Regions from separate parts of the Kitasatospora sp. NPDC088779 genome, predicted to be linked through region 2. Evidence: riboswitches for the same ligand, from Rfam matches in the RefSeq annotation. Region 2 holds a riboswitch; each other region holds the start of a gene.
The links. A riboswitch is a leader RNA that binds a small molecule or an ion and turns the genes downstream of it on or off. The one in region 2 is predicted to bind cyclic di-AMP.
Positions count from the first base shown of each region.

Region 1 (7,037 bases), on a different contig from region 2:
CAGCACGTGCGCGTTCGGGCCGCCCAGGTAGCGGAACAGCGGCAGGTCGCTGGCCTCGGAGGCGGCGTGCGCCACGGCCAGCGAGACGCCCAGGATCGCGTTGGCGCCGAGCGAGGACTTGTCCGGGGTGGCGTCCAGGTCGAGCATGGCCTGGTCGATCAGGCGCTGCTCGGTGGCGTCGTAGCCGACCAGCTCCGGGCCGATCTGCTCGATGACGGCCAGGACGGCCTTCTCCACGCCCTTGCCGAAGTAGCGGTTCTTGTCACCGTCGCGCAGCTCGAGCGCCTCGAAGGCGCCGGTGGAGGCACCCGACGGGACAGCGGCACGGCCGGTGCTGCCGTCGTCGAGGCCGACCTCGACCTCGACCGTGGGGTTGCCACGCGAGTCGAGGATCTCACGGGCTACGACGACATCGATGGACGGCACGAGGCATCTCCTTGCGGAAGCAGGGTCCGGCTGACGTTGGGTGCTGCCGGCGGGACGATTGCGGAGTCGTTACGACCAGAGCCTAACCGCCCCGGCCCCCGGGGCCGCGCTGGCCTCGGTCCCGTCTCAGCGTGTGGCCCGGCTACCCGCCAGTAGTTCACCTGCTTGCCCGATCGAAGCGGGCGAATACGGGGGAATGCGGGCGAAGGGGGACAGGTCCCGTCCCCCTTCGCCCGCAGGGCGCGGGCCGTTCAGGGCCCGGGCCGCTCAGCCGAGGTGCAGCACCTGGCCGGGCATGATCAGGTTGGGGTTGCCGCCGACGGTGCCGCGGTTGCCGTCGTACACCGACTGCCAGCCGCCGGACACGCCCTGGGCGGCGGCGATCGTCGACAGCGTGTCGCCGGCCCTGACGGTGTAGTCGTGACCGCCCTGCGCGGCGGCGGGCTGCGCGGCCGGGGCGGACTGCGCGGGCTGCGCGGCGCGGGGCGCGTACTGCGGCTGGGCGGCGGGCTGGCCCGCGTACTGCTGGTAGACGCTCTGGTGGCTGGTCCAGTACCAGGCGCCGTTGTTCTGGTACCAGTACACCTTCGCGTCGGCGTCCCAGCCGGCCTTGCCGGAGAAGCCCTGGGTCTGCGGCTGCGTCTGCTGCGGGGCCTGCTGGACGGGCTGCTGGGCGGCCGGCTTCGGGGCGGCCTGCTTGACCGGCTGCTGGGCGGGCTTCGGGGCCTGCGCCTGCTGGGTCAACTTGGCGGCGGACTGCTTGGCGGGCTTGGCGTCCGTAGAGGTGTCCACGGAGGCCGGGGCGCCGCCCTTGCTCAGGCCGGCCTTCTGGGAGCAGACCGGCCAGGCGCCCGGGCCCTGCGAGGCCAGCACCTTCTCGGCGACCGAGATCTGCTGCGCCTTGCTGGCCTGGTTGGCCTGCGGGGCGTAGGAGGTGCCGCCGTACGCCTTCCAGGTGCTGGGCGTGAACTGCAGGCCGCCGGAGAAGCCGTTGCCGGTGTTGATGCTCCAGTTGCCGCCGCTCTCGCACTGGGCGACGGCGTCCCAGGTGGAGGCCGGGGCGGCGGAGGCGCCGGTGGCGGTGAGGAGCGGCATCGCGAGTCCGACGCCGGCCACACCGGCGACGGCGATGGCCTTCTCGGTCTGGGTGCGACGGCGGTGGCGGCCGGTTCCAACGAACAGCATGAAGAGGTCCCTCTCCGCACGCCTGCGAGGTGAGCTGTCGGGTTCGGACCGGGAGGTGGCCCGGCCGCCGAAAGCGGAAACGATTCCGCTCGGGCGGCTTCACCCCAAGCCGTCGGGGAACGGCAACAAACCTGGTTCCCCCGCCCCTGCCCAGGGTCTGGTCGATTTCCCGTGACGCGGCGGGCAGGATTCGGCGTTCCGCGCACGAGGTCCGCAGCTGCGAACTCCAGGGAGAGTAGACAGATCATCAGACCAATAACAAGCTCATATCACCGATATCACACACAAATTACGGCGCGTGGTCAATCGCCTACCAGCGGCGGCGGTATGTCCGGATTGATGCGGGTTCAGGCCTGGCTCCACGGGCCGCCGGAGACATGCCGTCAGCGTGTCGGGGCGTCGGTCGGCGTGACCGGCGGCGCGTGCGGAGAGCAGGTCTCCGGAGTGAATTCGACCGGGAGTTCCCGCAGGCCACGCATGATCAGGCCGCCCCTCCAGCGCAGGTTCTCCGGGTTTTCCGCGAGCCGCAGGTCCGGCAGCCGGGAAAGCAGCGTGGCCAGTGCGCTCCGCCCCTCCAGGCGGGCCAGCGGGGCGCCGATGCAGTAGTGGATCCCGTGGCCGAAACCCAGGTGCGGATTGTCCGTGCGGGCCAGGTCCAGGGTGTTCTCGTCCGCGAACCTGGCCGGATCGCGATCCGCCGCGGCCAGCACCACCAGCACCGGATCGCCCACCGGGATGTCCACCCCGCCGATCGACAGCGGCCGCGTCGCGAAACGCCACGTCGCCATCTCCACCGGCCCGTCGTAGCGCAGGAGTTCCTCGATCCCGGTCTCCAGCAGCGCCGTCTCGCCGCGCACCACCGACTCCTGCAGCAGCCTGCGCTGCTCCGGGTTGCGCAGCAGCGCGTACGTGCCGTTGCCGATCAGGTTGACGGTCGTCTCGAACCCCGCGAACAGGAGGATGAACGCCATCGCGGCGGCCTCGTTCTCGTTCAGGTGCTCGCCGTGGTCGCTCGCCCGGATCAGGCCCGAGATCAAGTCATCACCCGGATCCGCCCGCTTGCGGTGGATCAGCTCCAGCAGGTACGCCCGCATCCGCTTCACCGCCCGCCCCACGCCGCCGCGTTGGCCGCCGCCGTGCCGGATCATCATCCCGGCCCAGTCCCGGAAGTCGTCCTGGTCCTCGGCCGGCACGCCCAGCAGGTCGCAGATCGCGTAGATGGGGAGCGGGAACGCGAACTCGTGGATCAGGTCCGCCGAACCGCGCTGCGCGAAGCCGTCGATCAGCCGGTCCGTGAGCTGCTGCACCCGCGGCTCGAACTCCGCCACCCGGCGCGGCGTGAACGCCTTCGACACCAGCCGGCGCAGCCGGGTGTGGTCCGGCGGGTCGATGTTCAGCAGATGCGTCATCAAGTCCGCCTGGCGTTCCCCCGGAATTCCCACCCGCCCGGTGCGGTGCGCCTGCTCGCTGTGGTGCGCCGGGTTCTTCGACAGCCGGCCGTCCGCCAGCGCCTGCCGAGCGTCCGCGTAGCGGGTCACCAGCCAGGCCTCCACCCCGCTCGGCAGCGTCGTGCGGTGCACCGGGGCGTGCTCGCGCAACCAGGCGTAGGCGGGGTACGGATCGGTGGCGAACTCCCAGGTGAAGAGCTGCGGGGCGGCGGGATCGGGCTGCACTGGCATGCGTCGACCGTATCCGGTGGGTCGGGGCCGCACCGCCTCCGGCGGACGCGACCGGCGGGGCCGGATCGTCGACACCCGGCGGACGGCCCGCCAACGCTCCGTGGACGCCCCGTGGACAGCTCTTGGACAGCTCTTGGCCGGGTGGCGGGCGTGACCCTGGTCACCTGAGGGGTAATCCCTGTTGCGGAGGGTCAGGACCTGCCTACGATCCTCCGCAGAAATCGTGGGCGCCGGTGCGGTGTCGCCCACAGGGAGGAGCAGACCATGCGGGTCAGCGGGGCAGTCGTCGTCATCGCGGTACTCGACGGCGGATCGGGAGCCGAGCTCGCCCGCCGGTTCGCCGCCGCCGGCGCCGCCGGAGTGCTGATCGCCGACCAACGTGCGGGCGTCGCCGAGGACCTCGCCACCGAACTCGACCGGCCGGGATGCCCCGTCGTCGGCGTCGGCGGCGACATCCGCCGCCCCAGCGACGTCGCCGCCCTCGTCGACACCGCCGAGAAGCACCTCGGCCCCATCGACCTGTTCTGCGTCGCCGGCCCCGACGGCGAGCGGATCGTCTCGCTCGCCGAACTGCCCGCCCGCCTCGACCTCGAACGCCTCGCCGAACTCCTCGCCCTCGTCGGCGAGGCCATCGGCGAAGTCGTCCCCCGGCAGCGGCGGCCGATCGAGAACACCGCCACGGCCGCCTGAGGCCCTGCCCGGGCCCGCTACTCGCCGACCGGCCCGAGGCCCTCGGCCGCGCGCACCGCGTCCCGGTAACCGCGCGCGGCCGAACGCAGCGCCGCGTCCACGTCCACCCCGGCGTCGTGCGCCCGCTGCGCCACCGCCAGCAGCAGCCGGCCCGCCGACTGCGCCGTCAGCTCCGCCGGCAGCGCGTACGGCTCGTCCGGCACGCCCGCGAAGCCCGCCCGGCGCACCCGCGACACCAGCTTCGCCGCGTACGCCAGCGACGGCAGCCCGGCCGGCACGCCGTCCAGCACCGACTCCCGGTCCGCCTTCTCGGCCGCCTTCAGCTGCTCCCAGTTCGCCTCCACCTCGGCGGCGCCCTCCGCCTCGACGTCCCCGAACACGTGCGGGTGCCGGTACATCAGCTTCTCGACGATGTCACCGGCCACGTCGTCGATCGAGAACGCCTCCGCCGGGTGCTCCTCGGCGATCCGGGAGTGGAAGAACACCTGGAGCAGCACGTCGCCCAACTCCTCGCGCAGCGTCTCCCGGTCCCCCTCCTCGATCGCCTCGACCAGCTCGTACGCCTCCTCGACCAGGTACTTCACCAGGCTCTCGTGCGTCTGCTCGGCGTCCCACGGGCAACCGCCCGGCGAGCGCAGCCGGTCCATCACCGACACCAGGTCCAGCAGCCGCGCCCCCGGCAGGTCGTACGACCCCGGCAGCACCTCGATCTCCGGCACCTCACCGGCGTGCTCCACCGCCAGCCGCGCCAGCGCGTCCGTCAGCCCCGGATCCCCGTCCGGGCTGCCCAGCCACACCGTCGGCCCAGCCCCGCCCGGCTGCCCGGTCAGCAGCCGCGCCAGCGCCGGTGCCGACCCCGCCGCCACGACCTCGACCTCCACCCCGGCCTGCCGCACCGCCGCCACCTGCGGATGCCCCGCGTCCCCCGCCAGCACCCGCCCCGCCGACCGCAGCGCCTCCCACGCCGGCCACGCCAGCAACCCGGGGGCCACCCGGTGGGTGGTCGTCAGCAGGATCAGCTTCGCGTCCGGAACATTCGTCGTCACACCCCGAACCTACCCGCCGCCCGCCCGGGGCGGGGACGGGCCCGACGGGACCCGCCCCTCCCGCCGGGGTCCTACTTCTTCGACCCCGCCAGGTCGTCGAACATCGCCGACAGGAACTCGCTGCACCAGCCCAGCAGCTCCCGCCCGACCAGCGGCTTGCCGCCGATCCGCCCGGTGCTCGGCCGCGGCACCAGCAGCTGCTGGGCGGCCGCCTTGACCTGGCTGCGCGGGTAGAGCCGGTTCAGCCGCAGCTGCTGGGACTCCCGCAGCTCCACCGGCCCGAACCGGACGTTGGCCCCCTGGAGGGTGATGTCCGCGATGCCGCACCGCCGGGCGTACAGCCGCAGCGCCGCGACCAGCAGCAGGTTCTCCACCGGCTCGGGCAGCTTGCCGTAGCGGTCGACGAGCTCGTCCCGGACCTGCTGGATGTCCGCCTCCGAGTTGACCGCCGCGATCGAGCGGTACGCCTGCAGCCGCAGCCGCTCGCCGGGCGCGTAGTCGTGCGGCACGTGCGCGTCGACCGGCAGCTCGATCTTCACCTCCAGCGGCTCCTCCTCCGGCTCGCCGCCGTTCGCCAGCGACTCGCGGAACTCGGCCACCGCCTCGCCGACCATCCGCATGTAGAGGTCGAAGCCGACGCCCGCGATGTGCCCGGACTGCTCGCCGCCGAGCAGGTTGCCGGCGCCGCGGATCTCCAGGTCCTTCATCGCCACGTACATGCCGGCGCCCATCTCGGTGTGCTGGGCGATGGTCGCCAGGCGCTCGTGCGCGGTCTCGGTGAGCGGCTTCTCCGGCGGGTACAGCATGTACGCGTAGCCGCGCTCGCGGCCCCGGCCGACCCGCCCGCGCAGCTGGTGCAGCTGGGAGAGGCCGAAGGTGTCCCCGCGCTCGACGATCAGGGTGTTGGCGTTGGAGATGTCGATGCCGGACTCCACGATCGTGGTCGACACCAGGACGTCGAACTCCTTCTCCCAGAAGTCGACGACGACCTTCTCCAGCTGGTTCTCCCCCATCTGCCCGTGCGCGGTGGCGATCCGCGCCTCGGGGACGAGGTCCTTGAGCCGGGCGGCCGCCTTGTCGATCGACTCCACCCGGTTGTGGATGTAGAACACCTGGCCCTCGCGCAGGAGTTCACGCCGGATCGCGGCCGAGATCTGCTTCTCGTCGTAGGGGCCGACGAAGGTCAGCACCGGGTGCCGCTCCTCCGGCGGGGTGGTGATGGTGGACATCTCGCGGATGCCGGTGACGGCCATCTCCAGGGTGCGCGGGATCGGCGTCGCGGACATGGTGAGCACGTCGACGTTGGCGCGCAGCTTCTTCAGCTGCTCCTTGTGCTCGACGCCGAAGCGCTGCTCCTCGTCGACGATGACCAGGCCGAGGTCCTTGAACCTGGTCTCGGAGGAGAACAGCCGGTGGGTGCCGATGACGACGTCCACCGAGCCCTCGAACAGGCCCTCCAGCACGGCCTTGGCCTCGCTGTCGCTCTGGAACCGGGAGAGCGCCTTCACCGACACCGGGAAGTTGGCGTACCGCTCGGCGAAGGTGGAGAAGTGCTGCTGCACCAGCAGCGTGGTCGGCACCAGCACCGCCACCTGCTTGCCGTCCTGCACCGCCTTGAACGCGGCGCGCACCGCGATCTCGGTCTTGCCGTAGCCGACGTCGCCGCAGATCAGCCGGTCCATCGGGACGGACTTCTCCATGTCGGACTTGACCTCGGCGATGGTGGTCAGCTGGTCCGGCGTCTCCGCGTACGGGAAGGCGTCCTCCAGCTCGCGCTGCCAGGGGGTGTCCGGGCCGAAGGTGTGGCCGGGGGCGGCCATCCGCGCCGAGTACAGCTTGATCAGGTCGGCGGCGATCTCCTTGACCGCCTTCTTGGCCCGCTGCTTGGTCTTCGCCCAGTCCGCGCCGCCGAGCCGGTGCAGCGTCGGGGCCTCGCCGCCGACGTACTTGGTGACCTGGTCGAGCTGGTCGGTCGGCACGAACAGCCGGTCGCCGGGGTGGCCGCGCTTGG
Region 1 is NZ_JBFBHW010000020.1:135,431-142,467, reverse strand. It holds gene eno (phosphopyruvate hydratase) at 1-426, opposite strand, end outside; gene AB0P03_RS20955 (transglycosylase family protein) at 694-1,611, opposite strand; cyclic di-AMP (ydaO/yuaA leader) riboswitch at 1,617-1,784, opposite strand; gene AB0P03_RS20950 (cytochrome P450) at 1,995-3,290, opposite strand; gene AB0P03_RS20945 (SDR family NAD(P)-dependent oxidoreductase) at 3,555-3,980, shown strand; gene AB0P03_RS20940 (MazG family protein) at 3,998-5,026, opposite strand; gene mfd (transcription-repair coupling factor) at 5,098-7,037, opposite strand, start outside.
Region 1: it holds a riboswitch for cyclic di-AMP, as region 2 does, so the genes downstream of both, AB0P03_RS20955 (transglycosylase family protein) here and AB0P03_RS30555 (LysM peptidoglycan-binding domain-containing M23 family metallopeptidase) in region 2, are expected to answer to the same signal.

Region 2 (7,037 bases):
GCGACAGGACACCCCGGGCCCGGCCCGCCCCGGTCCTTCCCCGACGGCCGTGTGCGTGGGCGAGTCCATGGCGGTGCTGCTGCCGGACCGGCCGGGCCCGCTGGAGGCGGTGGAGAACTTCCGGTTGTCGGTCGGCGGCGCGGAGTCCAACGTGGCCGGCGCGCTGGCCGCGCTCGGCGTCCCGACCGCCTGGATCAGCCGGGTCGGCGACGACGGCTTCGGCCGCCGGCTGCTCGCCGAGGTCGCCGCCCGCGGCGTGGACGTCTCGGCGGTCGCCGTCGACCCGCACCGCCCCACCGGCCTGTACCTCAAGGAGGTCGGCGGCGCCACCGGCCACCACCACGACCTCGGCCCCGGCCGCAGCCGGCTGCACTACCACCGGCGCGGCTCCGCGGCCGCCGCGCTCTCCCCCGCCCTGCTGGCCGACCCGGCGGCCGTCCGGCTGCTGTCCGGCGCCCGCCTGCTGCACCTGTCCGGCATCACCGCCGCGCTCTCCGACGACTGCCTGGCGCTGCTGCGCGCCCTGCTCGCCGACCGCCGCCCGGAGCGGACCGTCAGCTTCGACCTCAACTGGCGCCCCGCGCTCTGGCACGACCGCGACCCGGCCGTCCTGCCGCCGCTGCTGGACGCCGCCGACCTGCTGCTGATCGGCGCCGACGAGGCCGAGGCCGCGTTCGGCACCGGGGAACCGGCCGCGCTGCGCCGCCGCTTCGCCTCCCCGGCCACCGTGGTGGTCAAGGACGCCGCCCGGCTGGTCACCGCCCTGGAGCGGGACGGCACGGCGGTGAGCGAACCGGCCCTGGCCGTCGAGGTGGTCGAGGCCACCGGCGCGGGCGACGCCTTCGCCGCCGGCTACCTGGCCGGCACCATCCGCGGCCTGGACCAGCGCCGCCGGCTGCGGCTCGGCCACCTGAGCGCCGCCTGCGCGCTGACCGCCCACGGCGACCAGGCCGAACTGCCGCCCGCCGCCGTGGTGGCCGCGCTGCTCGACGCCTCGCCCGCCGACTGGGCCGCCACCCGGGTCTCGGTGGAGGGCATCACCGGCCCGGCCGTCCCCGCGGACCGGTCCCGCGACACCCGGCGGGCCCGGGCACAATGAGCACGAACCCGAGCCCGAACGACCCCGGCGGAGCACGATGAGCCAGACCGTCACCCGCGCCCTGCGCCTGCTCGCCGAACTCGGCGAGGGCGAGCGCTCCCTCGACCAGCTGGCCGAGGTGCTCGGCGTCCACAAGACGACCGTGCTCCGACTGCTCCAGAGCCTGGAGGAGGAACGGTTCGTCTACCGTGACGCCGCCTACCGCTACCACCTGGGCGCCGGCCTGTTCGCCCTCTCCGGCCTCGCCCTGGAACAGCGCGGCGTCCGCCGGATCGCCGCCCCGCACCTGGCCGAGCTGAACGCCACCACCGGCCAGACCGTGCATCTGGCCGCGTACGAGGGCGGCGAGGTCGTCTACATCGACAAGTTCGACTCCCGGCACCCGGTCAGGATGTACTCCCGGATCGGCCTGCGCGCCGCCCTGCACAGCGCCGCCGTCTCCAAGGTGCTGCTGGCCGACCTGCCGCTGCCCGAACGCCGCCGGGTGGCCGCCGGGATCGACTTCACCCCGCACACCCCCCGCACCCTCAGCACGCCCGAGGCGCTGCTCGCCGAGCTGGAGAAGGTCGCCGTCCAGGGCTGGGCGCAGGACCACGCCGAGCACGAGGCGTTCATCAACTGCGTGGCCGCACCGATCCGGGACGCCAGCGGCCGGGTCGTCGCCGCCGCGTCCATCTCGGTGCCGGACGTCGTCCTCCCCTACGAGCAGGTGCTGGACCTCCTCCCGCAGCTGCTCGCCACCACCCGCGCCATCTCGGCCGACTGCGGCCACCCGGACCACAACTGATCAACCGTCAGACCGTAAGGAACCCCATGAACGAGCAGCACCCGACCAGCGGCAAGACCGAGGTCCGCACCGACGGCGCCCCCGCCCCCGCCTGGATGTTCTCCCAGGGCGTCCGCAAGGGCCCGATCCTCCAGGTCTCCGGCCAGGGCCCGCAGGACCCGGCGACCGGCGAGTACCTGTACCACGGCGACGTGAAGGCGCAGACCCGGCGCACGCTGGAGAACGTCAAGGCGATCGTCGAGGCCGGCGGGGCCACCATCGAGGACGTGGTGATGTTCCGGGTCTACCTCACCAAGCGGGCGGACTTCCCGCTGATGAACGAGGTGTACGCCGAGTTCATCGACGAGAACATCAAGCCCGGCGGCGTGAAGCCCTGCCGCACCACGATCTTCGTCGAGCTGCCGCAGGAGCCGATGCTGGTCGAGATCGACGCCCAGGCCGTCGTCGCCTGAGACACCGTCGAGCGGCCCGACCACCGCAAGGGCCCGGACGCGCACCAGGCGTCCGGGCCCTCCGCCGTCCCCCTCGCTCACCGCCCCGCGGGCACGCCCTGCTCGGCCGGGGCCCCCGAGCGCGCCACGACCCGCCCCTCGCCCGCCGCGCCGCGCCGGTCGAGCGCCGCCGCGAACACCGTCACACCGAGGGCGACCGCGGTGAGCAGCCCGCCCACCCAGTTCGGCGCGTCGTAGCCGAGGCCGCCGGAGATGACCAGCCCGCCGAGCCAGGCGGCCAGCGCGTTGCCCAGGTTGAACGCGGCGATGTTGGCGGCCGAGGCCAGCGTCGGCGCGCCCGCCGCCTGGTCCATGACCCGCTTCTGCAGCGGCGCGACGGTCGCGAAGCCGAACAGCCCGATCAGCGGGATGAGGACGATCGCGGCCGGCTTGCTGTGCGCGGCGAAGGTGAAGGCGAACAGCAGCACCGCGAGCACCGCGAGGATCACGGTGAGGCTGCGCATCAGCGCGCGGTCGGCGAACCAGCCGCCCAGCAGGTTGCCGACGAACAGGCCGACGCCGAACAGGAAGAGCAGCCAGGTGACGCTGCTCGGGGCGAAGCCGGCCAGTTCGGTCATCATCGGCGTGATGTAGGTGAACATCGCGAAGATGCCGCCCCAGCCGAGCACGGTCATGGCGAGCGCGAGCCAGAGCCGCAGGGTCCGGAAGACGGCCAGTTCGGGGCCGAGCCGGGCGGCGCCCGCCCGCGGCTGGACGGGCACCAGCGCCGCGATCCCGGCGAGGCCGAGCAGGCCGAGCCCGGCGACGACGTAGAACGTGGAGCGCCAGCCGAAGTGCTGGCCGAGCAGGGTGCCCATCGGGACGCCCAGCACGTTGGCGGCGGTGAGGCCGGTGAACATCAGGGCGATGGCGCCGGCCCGCTTGTGCGGGGCGACCAGGTCGGCGGCGACGACCGAGCCGATGCCGAAGAACGCGCCGTGCGCGAAGGCGCTGACGATCCGCCCGATCATCAGCAGCCCGAAGGCGGGGGCGACGGCCGCGATCAGGTTGCCCACCACGAACAGGCCCATCAGCGTCAGCAGCATGCCCTTGCGGGGGGCCCGGGTGCCGAGGATGGTGAGCAGCGGGCCGCCGACCACGACGCCGAGCGCGTAGCCGGAGATCAGCAGACCGGCGGTGGGGATGGAGACCGAGAAGTCGCCGGCGACCTCGGGCAGCAGGCCCATGATCACGAACTCGGTGGTGCCGATACCGAAGGCGCTGATCGCCAGCGCCAGGAGCGCGAGGGGCATGAGGGACCGCTTTCCAGAGAGAACCGTTGCGCATGCAACTACCAGCGTCGACAATACGAGACACCCGCGGGTACTTGCAAGCGCCACCTATCCCCGACGACAGCAATCCCGGCCACGCCACTTGCCACACCCTCGAGCGGAGATTAGGTTAGGCTCACCTAACTAACTGGAGGTCCGTCATGAGCCTGCCCGCCGGCGACGCCGAGGTGCCCGAACCCACCACCGCCGAGCGCGTCCAGAGCCTGCTCAGCGCGACCTCCTCGCTCACCGTCCGCGCCTTCGGCGAACACCACGACCTCGACTCCCCGGTCTCCGTCCACGGCTCCCGGCTGCGCCTGCGCGCCCCACTGGGCGACCCGCTCGCCACCGCCGCCGCCCGCGCCACCGACGGACTCGCCGTCGTCCTGGACGTCACCGACATCTCCCCCGTCGCCGTCCGCGACCGGATCCGCGCCCGCCTCACCCTGGCCGGCCGACTGCACCTGGCCCACCTCGCCGACGACGGCCTCAGCGTCCACCTGCGCGTGGACGTCGCCCACGCCGTCCTCGCCACCCCGTACGGCACCGGCGCGCTCACCGCCGGCGACCTCGCCCTCGCCACGCCCGACCCGCTGGCCCGCTACGAGGCCGCCATGCTCACCCACCTCGCCGACGACCACGCCGACGCCCTCGCCGTCCTCACCCGGCTGCTCGACCCGGACCTGCTCGCCCAGCACCCGGAGGTCCGCCCGCTCGCCCTGGACCGCCACGGCCTGGTCCTGCGCCTGGACCACCCGCACGGCCACCGCGACGTCCGCCTGGTCTTCCCCGAACCGGCCGCCGACACCGAGGACTTCGGGCAGCGGATGCACGAGCTGCTGACCGCCGCCCAGCACGGGCTGCCCGCCCACCGGCTCTGAACCGGCCCGCCGAAGCACACTGACGTATCGTCAACTCTCCCCGGACACACCCACCAAGGCCCGGAAACGACAGCGGCCGACCCGGCTCGCGAGAGAAGTCTCGCGAGCCGGGCCGGCCTGGGCGTGTCCCGCGCCCATGTCCACTGCTGCGGCGATCACCCGGTCGAGCGGTCACCCGACATGACCATCCCGGGCGGTCGATTCGCCCCGTAGCAGCGGTGGTTCCTCATCCGGCACATCCGGTACGGGTCAGAGCGCGACGCCGTGGGCCCGCAGGTAGGCGACCGGGTTGATGTCCGAGCCGTACTCCGAGCCGTTGCGGATCTCGAAGTGCAGGTGCGGGCCGGTCACGTTGCCGGTCGCGCCGGAGAGGCCGATCTGCTGTCCGGCCTTGACGGCCTGACCGATCTTCACACCGATCGAGGAGAGGTGCGCGTACTCGGCGTAGTGGCCGTCGGCGAGCTTGATCTCGACCTCGTTGCCGTAGGCGCCGCCGTTGCCGGCCTTCACCACGACACCGTTGCCGACGGCGCGCAGCGGGGTGCCGGTGGAGGCGACAAAGTCCTGGCCGGTGTGGTGGCCGGAGGCCCACATCGAGCCTGCCACGCCGTACGCGGTGCCCAGCTTCGGGCCGGCCAGCGGGGCGACGAAGGCCGAAGCGGCGGCGACCGGCACGGCGGTGACCACGGCGGACGGCGCGGCGGTCTGCAGCTGGGCCTGGAGCTGGGCGGACGGCTTGGCCGCCTCGGTCCGGACCTCCGGCTGGGCCTGCGGCTTGGCGGTGGTGGCCGGCGCGGCGTCCTGGGCGGACGGCTGGGCGGGCTTCGCCGGGGCAGCGGGCTTGGCCGGGGCGGCCTGGCCGGCGATCACGAGCCGCTGACCGGGGAAGATCAGGTCCGGGTTGCCGCCGACGACCTCACGGTTGTGGTCGTACAGCGCCTGCCAGCCGCCGTCGACGTGCTGGGCGTCGGCGATCCGGGACAGGGTGTCGCCGCTGACGACGCGGTAGCTCTCCTGCGACGAGGCCTGGGCCTGGTCGGCGGGAGCGGCGGCCGGGGCGGCGGTGACCGCGGCGGCCGGCGCGGGGTGGGCCTGGGCGCTCATCGCGGTGACGAGCGGCAGGGCGAAGGAGACACCGGTGACGGCGGTGGCGATCCCGATGCGGGCGGCGCGGGGCAGGGCGATACGACGAGCCTGTGCAGGCATGGAATTTTCCTCTCCGACGCCTGCGAGGTGAGCTGTCGGGTTCGGGCTGGAGTTGCCCGGCCGCACATGCGGCTTCACCCCTAGCCGGCCCTGGATCCGGGTACGCGAAAGCGTGCCGTTTCCGGTCCGGCGACTTACCTGTGGGTCCCCCGCTCCTGCCGTACAGAGTTCGGTGCGAGCCACCGGGCAGCGGCAGGATTCGGCGTTCCACCCGGTGGATCCGTCCGGACTGGCCGGGCGGTCGCTGAACTAAAACCCATCCGTTCGGGTGAAGCAATGTCGATCACTTGAACCGGCAACAACCCCCCGAGCTGCGGTGACCCTCCGAATGATCGGCTGCACCGTACGTGCACAATCCATTCACCCGGCGCCACTGATCCACGACGCTGCGCCGATTCCGCCACCGCTGCGCACCCGCCCGCTCACGCACCGCGCACCCACCGACACACCCCCCGGTGACCCTTGTCACGTACGCCCCACGGGCGCAGGATCGGCCCGTGGCCACCTCCGAAGCAGGAACACTGCGCCTGGGCACCTCGCGGGGACGCTGGGTCCTCCTCGCGACGGTGCTCGGCTCCAGCATGGCGATGCTCGACGGCACCGTGGTGAACGTCGCGCTGCCCCGCATCGGCACCGATCTCGGCGCCTCCCTCGCGTCCCTGCAGTGGACGCTCAACGCCTACCTGCTCACCCTGGCCGGACTGATCCTGCTCGGCGGCGCGCTCGGCGACCGGTACGGCCGGCGCCGGGTCTTCCTGATCGGCGTGCTCTGGTTCGCCGCCGCCTCCGCGGCCTGCGCCGCCGCCCCCACCATCCACGTGCTGATCGCCGCCCGCGCCGTCCAGGGCATCGGCGGGGCGCTGCTCACCCCCGGTTCGCTCGCCATGCTGCAAGCCGTCTTCCACCCGGACGACCGCTCGGCGGCGGTCGGCCTGTGGTCGGGCCTCGGCGGGGTGTCGGCCGCGGTCGGCCCCTTCCTCGGCGGCTGGCTGGTGGACGGCCCCGGCTGGCGGTGGATCTTCCTGCTGAACCTTCCGCTCGCGGCCGCCGTGGTCGCGGTCACCTCCCGGTTCGTCCCCGAGAGCCGGAACGAGAGCGCCGTCGGCCGCTTCGACGTCCCCGGCGCGCTGCTCGCCGCGCTCGCCCTCGGCGCGATCACCTACGCGCTGACCGCCGCCGGGGAGGGCCTGTCCCCCGCGGTCTGGCTCACCGGCGCGATCGGCCTGCTGCTCGGCGCGGCCTTCATCGCGGTCGAGCGCCGCGCCGCCGAGCCGATGCTGCCGCTCGGCCTCTTCTCCTCCC
Region 2 is NZ_JBFBHW010000042.1:36,248-43,284, forward strand. It holds gene AB0P03_RS30530 (sugar kinase) at 1-1,099, shown strand, start outside; gene AB0P03_RS30535 (IclR family transcriptional regulator) at 1,137-1,886, shown strand; gene AB0P03_RS30540 (RidA family protein) at 1,913-2,338, shown strand; gene AB0P03_RS30545 (MFS transporter) at 2,416-3,630, opposite strand; gene AB0P03_RS30550 (DUF2470 domain-containing protein) at 3,810-4,529, shown strand; gene AB0P03_RS30555 (LysM peptidoglycan-binding domain-containing M23 family metallopeptidase) at 4,779-5,735, opposite strand; cyclic di-AMP (ydaO/yuaA leader) riboswitch at 5,738-5,920, opposite strand; gene AB0P03_RS30560 (MFS transporter) at 6,233-7,037, shown strand, end outside.

Region 3 (7,037 bases), on a different contig from region 2:
GCGGATGGATTGGGACTCAGCCCAGCAGGGGAAGCGCGGGGAGGGTCAGGAAGTCCGCGAACTCCTCGGCCAGGGCGACCTGTTCGAAGAGCTGGGCGGCCTCGCGCCAGCGGCCGCCGGCGTACGCGTCCGCACCCAGCTCGGCCAGGAGTTCGGCCAACTCCGCGGCGACCAGGGCGCGGACGAGGTCCGCGGTGGCCTTCTCACCGGTGTCGGACAGGACGACGCCGTTGTGGATCCACTGCCAGATCTGCGAGCGGGAGATCTCCGCGGTGGCGGCGTCCTCCATCATGTTGAAGATGCCGACCGCACCGAGGCCGCGCAGCCAGGCCTCGATGTAGCGAATGCCGACCTGGACGGCGTTGTGCAGCCCCGCGTGGGTGCAGCTGCCGTCGGCGCCGGCGATGTCGAGCAGCTGGGTCGCGGTGACCGGCTCGGAGGGCCCGGGGTGGTCCTTCTGGTGGGGGCGCTCGCCGAGCACCGCGTCGAAGGAGGCGCGGGCGACCGGCACCAGGTCCGGGTGGGCGACCCAGGAGCCGTCGAAGCCGTTGCCGGCCTCGCGGTCCTTGTCCGCCTTGACCTTCTCCAGGGCGGCGGCGTTGACCTCCGGGTCCCTGCGGCTGGGGATGAACGCGGCCATGCCGCCGATCGCGTGGGCGCCGCGCTTGTGGCAGGTCTGCACCAGCAGGCGGGTGTAGGCGGCCATGAACGGCGAGGCCATGGTGACGCTGTTGCGGTCCGGCAGGACGTACTGCTCGCCGGCGTCGCGGAAGTTCTTGACGATCGAGAACAGGTAGTCCCAGCGCCCGGCGTTGAGGCCGGCCGCGTGGTCGCGCAGCTCGTAGAGGATCTCGTCCATCTCGAACGCGGCGGTGATGGTCTCGATCAGCACGGTGGCGCGGACGGTGCCGTGCGGGATGCCGAGCGCGGCCTGGGCGTGGGTGAACACGTCGTTCCAGAGCCGGGCTTCGAGGTGGCTCTCGGTCTTCGGCAGGTAGAAGTACGGGCCGGAGTTGGGGTCCTCGGCGCCCTTGGCGAGCAGCCGGGCGGCGTTGTGGAAGAAGTACAGGCCGAAGTCGAGGAAGGCTCCGGCGACCGGGGCGCCGTCGACGAGCAGGTGGTTCTCGTCCAGGTGCCAGCCGCGCGGGCGGACCACGACGGTGGCGAGTTCGGCGGCGGGCTTGAGGGCGTACGCCTTTCCGGCGGAGGTGGTGAAGTCGATCCGGCCCTCGAAGGCGTCGATCAGGTTGATCTGGCCGCTGACCACGTTCTCCCAGGTCGGGGAGGTGGCGTCCTCGAAGTCGGCGAGCCAGATCCGCGCGCCGGAGTTGAGGGCGTTGATGACCATCTTGCGGTCGGTGGGACCGGTGATCTCGACCCGGCGGTCCTGGAGCGCGCGGGGCGCCTCGGCGACCTTCCAGTCGGCGGCCCGGACGTCGGCGGTGTCGGGGAGGAAGTCCAGCGTGCCGGCTCTGGCGATCTCCGCCCGGCGGGCCTTCCGCCCGGCCAGGAGCTCCTGTCGGCGCCCTTCGAAAGCGCGATGGAGGCCGACGACGAAGGCGACCGCCTCCGGAGTGAGCACCTCCTCCGCCCGGTGAACGCGCGGACCGGCGACAGTGACGACCGGAGCAGCGGGGGAGGCGCCGACGGGTCCCTGTTCTGTAGCCATGGGCAGGACACTCCTAAGCGGTTGAGCCTGGCGAAGGGAGCTCCGGTGGGAACTTCCTTGATCGGAACCCACCTGTCGGCGGGTTCGATTCTGTAAGGTGGAGACTAGTTTCCGCGATACAGAATTTCAACGGTTTGTTGATGTGATCGCCGGGACTCTACTCCTCCCCGACAGCGAAGGGAACGCCGGTGGTTTCGACCCCCGACACAGCATCGACGACCAGCCCGGACCGCGCGACCGGCGGCGTGCAGTCCGTCGAGCGCGCCTTCCAACTCCTGGAGGCGCTGGCCGACTCCGGCGGCGTGGCCACCCTCAGCGAGCTCTCCGCCAGCTCCGGCCTGCCGATGCCGACCATCCACCGCCTGGTTCGTACCCTCGTCCAGCAGGGCTATGTACGCCAGGACACCGCGCGTCGCTACACCCTCGGCCCCCGGCTGATCCGCCTCGGCGAGACGGCCGGCCGGCTGCTCGGCAGCTGGGCCCGCCCCTACCTGGCCGAACTCATGGAGGCCACCGGCGAGACCGCCAACCTGGCGGTGCTGGAGGGCGGCGAGGTGGTGTACGTCGGGCAGGTGCAGTCGCGGCGCTCGATGCGGATGTTCACCGAGGTCGGCCGACGGGTGCAGCCGCACTGCACGGGCGTTGGCAAGGCGCTGCTGGCCCAGCTCCCCGAGGACGAGGCGCGCGCCGTCCTGGGCCCCAACCCGCTGCCCGCGCACACCGAGTACACCGTCACCGACCCGCAGGAGCTGCTGCACCAGCTCGCCGAGGCTCGCGAGCGCGGCTACGTGGTCGACGACCAGGAGCAGGAGATCGGCGTCCGCTGCATCGCGCTCGCCGTACCGGGCGCGCCGACGCCCACCGCCCTGTCGGTGTCCGGCCCGGAGGCCCGCATCCGGGCCCTGGAGGAGCAGGCCGGCACGTCCTCGCTGGTGCCGGTGATGCATCACATCGCGACCCGGCTGGGGCAGGTCCTCGCACCCTGACCCGTCGCCACCGCCCGCTTCACGCACGGGAAGTCGATCCGGTCGACTTCCCGTACGTACGCTCCCCCGTTCGGGCGGACGCCGAGCGGGTTGCACCGGCCCCCGGCGCAGGCTCCGCCACCCTGGTGCGGACGCGGCCCGCAGCGGCGCGGGCGGCCGGGGCCCCGGGACAGGGTGGACGACGATGACGTACAGGCGTTCGACAATGCGAGGCGGGTCCGGGCAGGGCGGGTCCAGGCGGGGCGGGTCCGGGCAGGCCAGCAGGCTCCGCGGATTCCGCGCGGCCTCGCTCGTCGCCGCGATGGCGGCCGGCTGTTCGGTGGCGACGCTGACCGCCGGCCCGTCCTGGGCGCTGCGGCGGCCCGAGCCCCGGCCGGCGGTGGACACGGCAGCCCCCACGGCGTCCCGCTCCGATCTGGAGGTGGTCCGGCTCGACCCGGACGCCGCCCCGCCCGGCGGCACCACCACCGTCCACGCCTTCATCGCCAACCGCGGCCCGGACACCACCGCCGCACCGTTCACCGTGCTGGTGACGCTGCCTCCCGGGGTCTCCCCAGTGGGCCCGTACTTCCCCGAGGACTGCGAGGTGCGGCTCAACGGCCGGCAGGTGCGCTGTGTCTTCCCGGCCGGACTGCCCCCGCTGCGCAGCGCGACCGCGCTGGTACCGGTGCGCCTCTCCCCGGACCTGCGGATCGGCAAGCTCACCGGCGGCTCGGTCTCGGTGCGCGGCGTGGACGACCCGGACGAGGGGAACAACCGGCAGCCGTTCGACATCACGGTGGTCGAGACGGCTCCCGGTTCCTGACCCGGAAGCCCCGAAGGCCCTACCGGTACACGCGGACGTAGTCGGCGGCGAAGGTGATCGGGGCGGTGCCCTGCGGCGCCGGGTGGTACTTCCCCGCGCCGACCGACAGGTTGAGGATCAGGTACGCCGACCAGTTGGCGCCGACGCCCTTGCCGTCCGAGAACACCTTGGCGCCGTTGACGTACCAGTCCACCGAGGTGGCGCCGTAATAGGTGCCGATGGTCACCCACTGGTCCTTCGCGACGGCGCCGGCGTCGGTGTAGTACTTGGGGTTGCCGGGGTTGACGTGGTTGGTCAGCTCCAGCAGGTTCGGGTTGTCGGGGTGATACTCGAAGGAGTCGACCTCCCCGTTGCCGTTCTTCCAGGTCCAGAAGGCCGGCCAGGCGCCGGAGCCGGACGGCAGCTTGACCCGGGTCTCGGCGTAGTCGCCGGTCCTGACCTGGAAGCCCTCGCTGGAGCCCTCGGTGGTCAGGAAGCCGGTGTTCCAGGCCTGCTTGCCGTTCTCCAGCGTGGTGGTGCCGGGCGCGGCGGTGAAGGTGGCGACCCCGTTCGCGACGCTGACGTTGTTCTTGTTCAGCAGGTCGAGCTTGTTGTCGTCCGGGTTGTGGTTGCCGTACTTGTACGCGGTGCTCTTGTCGCCGACCCAGCGCGAGCCCCAGCTGATCGGGCCGTTGAACTCGTCGGACCAGGTCAGCGACTTGCCGGCGACCGGGGATGCGGGGGTGCCGGCCGACGGGCTGGCGGTGGCGCTCGGGCTGCTCGGGCTCGGGCTGCTCGTGCTCGGGCTGCTCGTCGGGGTCGGCTTCGCGGTGGGGGTCGGCTTCGCGGTGGGGGTCGGCTTCGCGGTGGGGGTCGCCGTCGGGGTCGGGGTCGCCGTCGGGGTCGGGGGCGGAGTCGGCGTCGTGGTGGGCGTCGGGGTCGGGGGCGGAGTCGGGGTGCTGGAGACCACCAGCTGCTGCGAGGCCAGGTTGTGCCAGGTCCCGCCGAGGTCCTGCCAGAAGCCGAACTGGGTGTACGTCCCGGCCGGCAGGGCGCGTGCGCCGCTGGTGAAGGACAGGCCGCTCGGGCAGATCTGCACATTGGAGGCGTTGCCCGGGAAGTCGAGGTTCGCACCGGCCGCGTTCCGGACGCCCACGCCGACGGTCTTCGCGGTGAAGCAGGCCGAGGAGTGGAGGGTCAGCGAGGCGGTGGCGGCCTGGTTGGCGACCATGGTCGCCGGGGCGAGCCGGTCCTGGGTGACGGTCGGGGCGGTGGCGGCCTGGGCGCCGGAGACGGCCGGCAGGCCGAGCAGTCCGGCGCCGGTGACGGCGAGCGCTCCGGTGACGGCGAGGGTGGCGTTGCGGCCCCGGCGGGAGGGGCGGGCGTGGCGCGGCGCGCGGCGCCGGGCAGGCTGGTGCATGGCAGTGTCCTCTGCGACGCCTGCGAGGTGAGCTGTCGGATTCGGGCTGAGGCAGCCCGGCCGCCGGTGGAAGCGGCTTCACCCCTAGCCACGGCCCGCACGCGGGAGCGTACGGGCCGGGCGCTGACCTTGGTTCCCCCGCTCCCGTCCGCTGTGGTGCTCGGTTGCCGGCCGGCGGGTGGACAGGACTCGGCGTCCCGGCGGCGGGGGTCCGCGAGGGCGGACGACGGTTGCAGGCTAGGCGGGCCGTCCGTGAACGGACAACCTGCCCGGGCCGGTTGTCGCACAGGTCACAGTGGTGTCGATCAACGACGCTGCGTGGTGGATCAGTTGGGACGGATCAGCGGAGCCGTCGAGCTGCCGAACGACGGATCGGCGAATCGACGGGTCACGGGTCCACGGGTCCACGGGTCCACGGGTCCACGGGTCAAGCGAGCCAGTTGTCGACCTGGCTCTCGGCCTCCGGTGCCCAGGCGAGTTCCAGGTGGTTGAGGCCGGTGAGCAGCCGGGTGCCGCCGATCGTCGCGATGCCGGTGGTGTCCAGGGCGCTCGCGGTGAACACGATGCCGTCGCTGGGCCCCCGGTTCTCGTTGAGCACGCCCGGGATGTCGGCGGACCCGCCCGCGAGCAGATAGGTGCGCACCGACGCGGGGACGCCCGCCTGTTGCAGCGGCGCGATCAGCGAACCGGCGTCGATCGCCGCCTGGATGCCCTGGCCGGAGGTGTAGAAGCCCTGGCCGCCGTAGTAGGTGGTCCACCAGTCCTGGGCGGTGCCGTCCACCCCGTACCGGCCGTCCCAGCGGGCGAGCAGCTGGCGCTGGCCCGGGTAGCAGTCGTAGCCGCCGGTGGGCAGCACGCCGAGGCAGGGCTGCGCCGTGTAGGTGCCGTAGCAGGTCATGTAGAGGTGCGGGGACGGCGCGTTGGCGGTGCCGCCGCAGGCCGGCCAGCTCGCGAGGTCGAACGACCAGCCGTGCGCGTACACGTAGTCGAGCCCGCCGTTCGGGCCCCCGAGGGTGATCAGGCGGCGCACGTCGCCCGCGTAGGCCCGCCCCCAGGACGGGCGCACCGAGGACACGTACGCCCGGGCGGCGACCTCGCCCTTGCTCCAAGCCACCACGTCCACCTGCGGGACGCCGAGGCGGGCCCGGATCAGCGCGACGGCGTCGCCGACGGCCTGCGCCTGGAGCAGGTTGTCGCCCTGCTTGTGGGCGAAGCCGATGGCGAACACCCGGTGGCCGGTGCCGGCGAGGTACTGGGCGAGGCCGGTGGACGGGCAGGCGGAGGCACCGCAGGTGCCGCTCTCCCCCGGGTTCGCCCAGGCGCGGTCGGCGTTGTCGTTGGCGCCGTGGACCAGCAGCACGGGGGTCGGACGGCTACCGGTGTCCCAGCCGGTCGCCGAGTACAGCAGGAAGCGGCTGGAGGAGGGCTGGCCGGTGCCGCCGAAGTACGTCCGGCGGGCGCCGTCCTGGTCGCCGCGGCCGTCGGCCGGGTACTGCTCGGTGCGGAAGCCGGGGGTGGTGTCGAGGTAGCGCTCGACCTTGGCCCAGCCGTTGCCGGGGGCGGGGAAGGCGGCTTCGAGGGTGAGCGGGGCGGTGGCCGCCTGGGCGGTGGTCTGGGCAGTGACGGTCTGGGCAGTGACGGTCTGGGCAGCGGTGGCCTGGGCGGGAGTGGGGGTGCCGAGGAGCAGCGCGGCGAGGGTGAGCAGGAGGGCGGACAACGCGGTGGGGGTGCGTCTGACGGCGGTGGGGGTGTGCCGCATGGGGGTGGGGGTGCGTCTCATGGGGGTGGACGGTAGGACCGGCCGCCGGCGGGCGCCCAGGTGCCCGCCGCACACCGCGCCGGCCTGCGCGGTGGCGGCCGGTGCCGTGGCGCACCGTCCACGGGTGCGCCCACCCGGCTCACCGGGTCGGATAAATTGGAGGTCCGACATCTTCCGCAGTGCACAAGACCGCCGTGCACGGCCCCACAGGAACGAGGTACCGCCCCACCATGACCGCGCCCCTGCCCGCCTTCGCCGGCCGCACCTACCTCTTCCGGGCCGACAACGGCGCGGCCTTCCGCAACACCTACTCGGCCGACGGCAGGCGGCTGCGCTGGGAGGGCCTCGGCGAGTCGGCGGGCCAGTGGGAGGACGTGCGGCTGCACGTCGCCGAGGTGGCGCCGGAGATCTACTTCATC
Region 3 is NZ_JBFBHW010000002.1:622-7,658, forward strand. It holds gene aceB (malate synthase A) at 17-1,669, opposite strand; gene AB0P03_RS01595 (IclR family transcriptional regulator) at 1,858-2,655, shown strand; gene AB0P03_RS01600 (hypothetical protein) at 2,975-3,460, shown strand; gene AB0P03_RS01605 (glycoside hydrolase family 16 protein) at 3,480-4,859, opposite strand; cyclic di-AMP (ydaO/yuaA leader) riboswitch at 4,862-5,028, opposite strand; gene AB0P03_RS01610 (lipase) at 5,287-6,639, opposite strand; gene AB0P03_RS01615 (MoaF N-terminal domain-containing protein) at 6,849-7,037, shown strand, end outside.
Region 3: it holds a riboswitch for cyclic di-AMP, as region 2 does, so the genes downstream of both, AB0P03_RS01605 (glycoside hydrolase family 16 protein) here and AB0P03_RS30555 (LysM peptidoglycan-binding domain-containing M23 family metallopeptidase) in region 2, are expected to answer to the same signal.

Region 4 (7,037 bases), on a different contig from region 2:
ACGCGATCGCCTCGGCCTGCCGGGCGCTGAGCGAGGCGGGCTTCGACGTGCTGGAGGCCCGGGAGCGGCAGCTGATCGCCCGGCTGACCGCCGGGCTGGCGGAGATCCCGCAGGTCAAGGTGCTGACCCTGTTCGGCGCCGAGGCGGCCCGGGTGGGCGTGCTGTCCTTCGTCGTCCAGGGCTGGAACAGCTCGCACTTCTCGGCCGCGCTGTCCGCCGAGTACGGCATCGGGGTCCGCGACGGCCTGTTCTGCGCGCACCCGCTGCTGCGCACCCTGCTCGGGGACGAAGAGGTCTCCCCCTCCGAGTGCGGGGCGCCCGAGCCGTCGCTGCCCGGCGAGCGCAGCCTGAACGCGATCCGGGTGAGCTTCGGGGCCGGGACCCCGGACGAGCACGTCGACCGCTTCCTGACCGCCGTGCGCGAGCTGGTCACGGACGGTGCCGCGTGGAACTACCGCAACGAGGGCGGGCGCTGCGTCGCCACCGTGCAGGTCGACCGGGGGCGTCAGCAGGGCTGAGGGGCCCGGTCGGCGGGGCCGAGGGGCCTACTCGTCCAGGCCGAGGGCGAAGGCGGCCTCGAGGTCGTGCTGGGAGTAGGTGCGGAAGGCGATCTGGGTCTCGGTGTGGGCCACGCCCGGGACCTTGTTCAGCCGGCCCGGGATGACCGCGGCCAGATCGTCGTGCCGGCGCACCCGGACCATCGCCACCAGGTCGTAGCCACCGGTCACCGAGTACACCTCGCTGACGCCCTCGATGGCCGCGATGGCTTCGGCGATCTCCGGGATGCGGTCGACACTGGTCTTGATCAGGACGATGGCGGTGATCACTGTTCGGGCTCCTTTGTGGGGTGCCGCCAGCGTATCGGGCGTCAGCCGGGTCGTCTCGGGGGGTGGCTGACCGCCGTGCAGGCGTAGAGGAAGCCCGCCGAGAAGCCGATCACGTGAACCAGATAGGCCACCCCGGGCCCGGCCGAGTGGACCGACCACCACTGCAGGGCGAACCAGAGGCCGAGCACCAGCCAGGCCGGGAAGCGCAGCGGCAGGAACAGCAGCAGCGGGACGAGCGTCGTCACCCGGGCGCGCGGATGGAAGCGCAGGTAGGCGCCGAGGACGGCGGAGATCGCGCCGGAGGCGCCGATCAGCACCCGGGTGGAGCCCGGGGAGTGCGCCTCGGCGAGGGCGAAGCCGTACGTGGCCAGGCTGCCGGCGGCCAGGTAGAAGACGGCGAACCGGGCCCGGCCCAGCCGCCGTTCGACGGTGGGGCCGAAGACGTGGAGGAAGAGCAGGTTGCCCAGCAGGTGCAGCCAGCCGGCGTGCACGAAGAGCCCGGTGAGGACGGACAGCGCCGGGTGCTTGCCCGGGGTGGGCGCGGCCGGGCAGCCCGGGGCCGGGTCGGGGGCCTGGGCCAGCTGCTCGGCGGTCAGCGGGCGGCCGGCCAGCACCTCGGCGGGGATGACGCCCCAGCGCTGCTCGTACCGCTGCTCCGCGCAGAGCCGGGACTGGCCGGTGCCGTACAGCGGGTTGAGCCCGGCGGCCGGGCCCAGCAGGAACACCAGGGTGTTGACCGCGATCAGGGCGTAGGTGACCGCCGGGGCGGGCACGGACGGGTGCTCGCCCCGCGCGTCGGTGTGCCCGGGGGCCGTCAGTGCCATGCGGCCAAGCATCCCTCCGTGTCGGGCGTGTGACACGGCCTTGTACGGCAGGTGGACTAGCCCGCTCGTTCTCCTGACTGGTGGCCGGGATGGTTGCCTCAGGCAATAGGCTTGGGGCGGGCAATCCCGCCTCCCGCCGCCGACGCCGGGGCTCCGGGGGGAGCGCCTAGCCCACCCAGGGACCACCCGAGAGGACCCCCGATGACCGTCCCCGCCCTGACCGCCGAGACGCGCTGGCGCTGCACCCTGTGCGGAAACCTCACCCGCTTCGACGTGACCCGCACCGCGCGGGTCACCGAGTTCCTGCACTTCGACCTGGCCGGCGAGTCCAAGGTCGAGGAGACCGAGGTGCTGAGCGAGACGATCGAGTCGGTGCGCTGCCGCTGGTGCAACGCCGTGGACCAGGTCGAGCTGGTGGCCCGTCCGGGCGCCGAGAACGCGGAGGCCTCCGCCGACCAGGGCTGACGCCCGACGGCGCGGGGGCGGGTGCGCGGCGCGCCTGCCCGCCGCGCTGGGACAATACAGACAGGACGCACGGAGCGTGACGACAGGGCGGCGGCCGCGGGCCGTGACCCCGTAGGACCAGGATCGGAGCCGAGGACGTGGTGGACGCAGCGAGGGAGCCCGCCGAAGCGCAGGGGCTTCAGCCCGCTGCGGCCGTGCAGGCGCGGGCCGCCGACGCGGCTCCGTCCGAGCCCGCGGCCGTCGGCGGGGCGGCGGGTTCCGATGAGTCGGTGGGCTCCGGCGGGGCGGCGGGTTCCGGCGAGGTGGCGGGTTCCGGCGAGGTGGCGCCGGAGCGTGGTGCCGAGAAGCTGGACCGGCCGCTGCCCGAGGGCGTGCGCCGGCGCGTGGTCGGCCTGGCCTCGGACGCGCTCGGCGGGCTGCCGCCCGGCGAGCTGCCGCAGAGCCTGCGCCAGTACGTCAAGTTCACCCCGGCCCGGCGGGCCAAGTACGCGGCCACGGCGCTGGCCGCGGCGCTGGAGTCGGAGCCGGCGTTCCGGGTGCGGATAGCGGAGCGGCTGAGGCTGGGCCAGCCGGACCTGGTGAAGGCGTTGGAGTCGGGCAGCGTTCCGGGCGCCGCCGATCCGATGGACGTCGCGGCCGCCGCCTACCTGGTGCGGTCGGCCGGCTGGAGCCGGCTGGTGGCCGAGGCCGGGGAGGAGGCCGAGCGGGCCGGCGCCGAGGGCGCGGCCGCCGAGGCCACCCGGCTGGCGGAGAAGTTGCAGGCGGAGCTCGCCGAGCTGCGGTCCGCCGCCCGGGCGGACCTGGAGCGGCAGCGCGCGGAGTCCGAGGACGTCCGCCGGGAGGCCGAGTCGCTGCGGAAGAAGGTGCGCTCGCTGGAGAGCGACACCCGCCGGGCGCAGGCCGAGACCAGGCGGCTGACCGCCGAGCTGGAGGCCGCGAGGGCGCAGGCGGCCGCCGAGCGTGGCGCCGCGGAGTCCGAGGCGCGGCGGCTGCGGCACCGGGTCGGCGAGCTGGAGACGGCGGCCGAGCAGGGCCGCCGGTCGGCCCGCGAGGGCCGCAGCGTCGAGGACATGCGGCTGCGGCTGCTGCTGGACACGGTGCTGCAGTCGGCGCAGGGGCTCCAGCGGGAGCTGGCGCTGCCGGTCTCCCAGATCCGGCCGGGGGACCTGGTGGAGGCGGTGGTGCCGGGTGCGGCCTCGCCGCACGACGTGGCCCGGCGCGGTCTGGCCGACGACGATCCGGCGCTGCTGGACCAGCTGCTGGCGATCCCGCAGGTGCACCTGGTGGTGGACGGCTACAACGTGACCAAGACGGGCTATCCGACGCTGCCGCTGGAGCAGCAGCGGATCCGGCTGCTGGGCGGGCTGGCGATGCTGGCCCAGCGCACGCAGGCGGAGGTCACCTGCGTGTTCGACGGGCAGGACCTGGACGTTCCGGTGATCATGGCGCCACCGCGCGGGGTGCGGGTGCGGTTCAGCCGGACCGGCGAGACCGCGGACGAGCTGATCCGCCGTCTGGTGCGGGCCGAGCCGCAGGGTCGTCCGGTGGTGGTGGTGTCCACCGACCGGGAGGTCGCGGAGGGCGTGCGGAAGGCCGGCGCGCGCCCCGTGGCTTCCGTTCTGCTGCTGAACCGGCTGGCGCGGCCCTGACGGCTGCCGCGGCGGGATGAGGCCTGGTCAGCGCCCGGTTTGCGGCGGTGTGCACATCCAGTGAAGCCTGCGGGGGAAGTGGAGTTCACGCCTTCGGGGGAGTGGCAAAACCCGTGGATCTTCCCTAGGGTGTGGCGTCAAACCTATTTTCCGGATTCTCACCTGATCGGGTGAGGCCGATGGAAGAAGGAGCAATTCCCTTGGCCTCCCACCGCCGTCCCAAGCAGCCGAGCCGCGCCCGGGTCTCCGTGCTCACCGCTGCCGCGGCGACCGCGGTCGCCCTCTCCGCGCAGGTCGCCGCGCACGCCGCGCCCCAGCCGAGCAAGACCGACGTCAAGGCGCAGATCGACCAGCTCCAGCAGGATCAGGAGCAGGCGGCGGAGAAGTACAACGGCGCCAAGGAGCGGGCCGACCAGCTCCGCAAGCAGTCCGACCAGCTGCAGGACAAGGTGGCCCGCAGCCAGGACGAGATGACCCAGCTCCAGACCGGCCTGGCCGGCGTGGCGGGCGAGCAGTACCGCACCGGCGGCATCGACCCGTCCGTCCAGCTGATGCTCTCCTCGGACCCGTCGGGCTACCTGGAGAAGGCGTCCAGCGCCCAGCAGGCCAGCGCCAGCGAGTCGGAGGCGCTCAAGGGACTGCTGGACCAGCAGCGCCGGCTGGACCAGGAGAAGTCCGAGGCCGCCGCCGTCCTGGCCTCGCTCGACTCCACCACCAAGGACCTGAACCAGGCCAAGACGGACGTCAACCAGAAGCTGAAGGCCGCGCAGGACCTGCTGAACTCGCTCAGCGCCTCCGACCGCGCCGCGCTGCGGGCCCAGCAGCAGCAGGACGACCGCGCCTCGCGCGGCAGCGACCGTGCCGACCTCGGCAGCCTCCCGCAGGCCGGCGGCTACGCGGGCGTGGCCGTGGCCAAGGCGATGAGCAAGCAGGGCTCGCCGTACGTGTGGGGCGCCACCGGCTCGACCACCTTCGACTGCTCGGGCCTGATGGTCTGGGCGTACGGCCAGGCCGGCGTCTCGCTGCCGCGCACCTCGCAGGAGCAGGGCAACGTCGGCACCAAGGTCTCGCTGGACCAGGCCCAGCCGGGCGACCTGGTCATCTACGGCGCCGACCGGCACCACGTCGGGATGTACATCGGCAACGGCATGGTGGTGCACGCGCCGCACACCGGCGACGTGGTGAAGGTGATGAAGGTCGACGCGATGCCGATCAACACGATCCGCCGGGTCTGACGGCCCGACACGCCCGAAGGGCCCCGTCCGGGCCTGTGATCCACGCCACCCTCCGACCGGGGGTGGCGTTCGGGTTTTGTCCGCAGCGCGAGTCCCCGGTGAAGAGTGATCAGCTTTGCGTACGGCGGTGATCACTATGTGTCATATTCACAAAAGAACTTTGGTCTTCTTCCGTCTTTTTTCTGACAAGGATTTGAACGGATCACGGTTCAGTTACTAGGGTCGTGCCCCGAACCACCGCACTCCCGATCGCCCAGCCAGGGTGACGGCGGTGGTTTCCGTCGAGTTCGTGACGCAGCGGGGCGGGCCCAGTGCCTGCCCGACGGGGAGCCCAGCAGTCGGGGGTGCTGTCGAACGGAGCCGGGGAACCACGTTCCTCCGGGGTGAATCGGCGCCAGGTCGGCCGGTGGAACGGCCGTGAGGCGTCGTAGGGCACGCTTCCGGCCCGAACCCGTCAGCTCACCCGGTAGACGGCGTAGGAAGAAGGAGTCCGCCTTCGTGGCGTCCCATCGTCGTCCCAAGCCCGCCAGTCGCACCCGGGTCTCGATCCTGACCGGCTTCGCCGCGGCGGCCGTCGCGCTGTCCGCGCAGTCCGGCGCCCACGCCGACCCGCAGCCGACCAAGGACCAGGTCAAGGAGCAGGTCGACCAGCTCAACGAGCAGGCCGAGGTCGCGACCGAGAAGCTCAACGCCGCCCAGGAGAAGCAGCAGCAGCTGCAGAAGCAGGTCACCGACCTGCAGGACCAGGTGGCGCGGCAGCAGGGGCAGGTGACCGACCTCCAGGGCGGCCTGGCCGAGATCGCCGGCGAGCAGTACCGCAACGGCGGCATATCCCAGACCGTCCAGCTGATGTTCTCCGCCAGCCCGGACACCTTCCTGAGCCAGGCCGACACGCTGAACCAGGCCGGTGGCACCCAGAAGGGCCAGCTCAAGCAGCTCCAGGACGAGCAGCGCAAGCTCGACCAGGTGCGCTCCGAGGCCCAGGGCAAGCTCGCCGAGATGGAGACCACCACCCAGCAGCTGAAGAGCGCCAAGGACGAGGTCCAGGGCAAGCTCAAGGCCGCGCAGGACCTCTTCAACACCCTGTCCGAGCAGGAGCGCCAGGCGATCCGCGCGGCCGAGGAGAAGGCCGCCGCCGAGGCCAAGGCGAAGGCCGACGCCGCCGCGAAGGCCGCCCAGCAGCAGGCGGCGGCCCAGCAGGCCGCCGACCGCTCCTCCCGCGACAACAGCCGCACCGACCTGAGCGCGTCGCAGGCCCCCGCCGCGCCGGTCACCAAGCCGAGCGCCGGCAGCTCGCGCGGCGCCGCGGCGCTGTCCATCGCCGCCTCCAAGATCGGCAGCCCGTACGTCTACGGCGCCTCCGGCCCCGGCTCCTTCGACTGCTCGGGCCTGATGGTCTGGGCGTTCAACCAGGTCGACGTCTCGCTGCCGCGCACCTCGCAGGAGCAGGCCCACGCCGGTACCCGGATCGGCACCGACCTCTCCCAGGCCCAGCCCGGCGACCTGCTGATCTTCTACGGGGACGCCCACCACGTCGGCATCTACGCGGGCAACGGCCAGGTGCTGCACGCGCCCAAGCCGGGCGCGTCGGTCCGCTACGAGGCCGTCGGCAACATGCCGCTGACCTCCATCGTGCGGGTCTGATCCCCGCTCAGGCCCTCCCAGGCCCGGCCTTCCACCACGGAAGGCCGGGCCTGCGGCTTTTCCGGCGCATCGGACTGATGTCCGATTGCGGGTCAAATATTCGGGTTGGCAGGGGTTTGGACTCGGTTGCCCGGACTCGCTAACGTCTGCCACCGGACTCCGCTTCCAGGGCCGCCCGCGTTGGGGCGGCGGCGGGGCCCACCGCCGGATCGGAGCCGCTGCCGCCATGCCCGTGCACCGTCGTTCCCAACTGCTCGCCCGTGCGCTGGTGCTGACCGCGGCCGCCGCCACCGCCCTGGGTGTGACGACGGGCGGCAGCGCCCAGGCCGCCCCCGCCGCGCCGGACACGCCCACCCGCAAGGACGTCAAGGCGCAGGTGGAGCAGCTCTACGG
Region 4 is NZ_JBFBHW010000011.1:119,598-126,634, reverse strand. It holds gene AB0P03_RS13085 (aminotransferase class V-fold PLP-dependent enzyme) at 1-518, shown strand, start outside; gene AB0P03_RS13080 (Lrp/AsnC ligand binding domain-containing protein) at 546-827, opposite strand; gene AB0P03_RS13075 (rhomboid family intramembrane serine protease) at 869-1,651, opposite strand; gene AB0P03_RS13070 (hypothetical protein) at 1,853-2,116, shown strand; gene AB0P03_RS13065 (NYN domain-containing protein) at 2,419-3,765, shown strand; gene AB0P03_RS13060 (NlpC/P60 family protein) at 3,966-5,000, shown strand; cyclic di-AMP (ydaO/yuaA leader) riboswitch at 5,339-5,488, shown strand; gene AB0P03_RS13055 (NlpC/P60 family protein) at 5,499-6,644, shown strand; gene AB0P03_RS13050 (NlpC/P60 family protein) at 6,871-7,037, shown strand, end outside.
Region 4: it holds a riboswitch for cyclic di-AMP, as region 2 does, so the genes downstream of both, AB0P03_RS13055 (NlpC/P60 family protein) here and AB0P03_RS30555 (LysM peptidoglycan-binding domain-containing M23 family metallopeptidase) in region 2, are expected to answer to the same signal.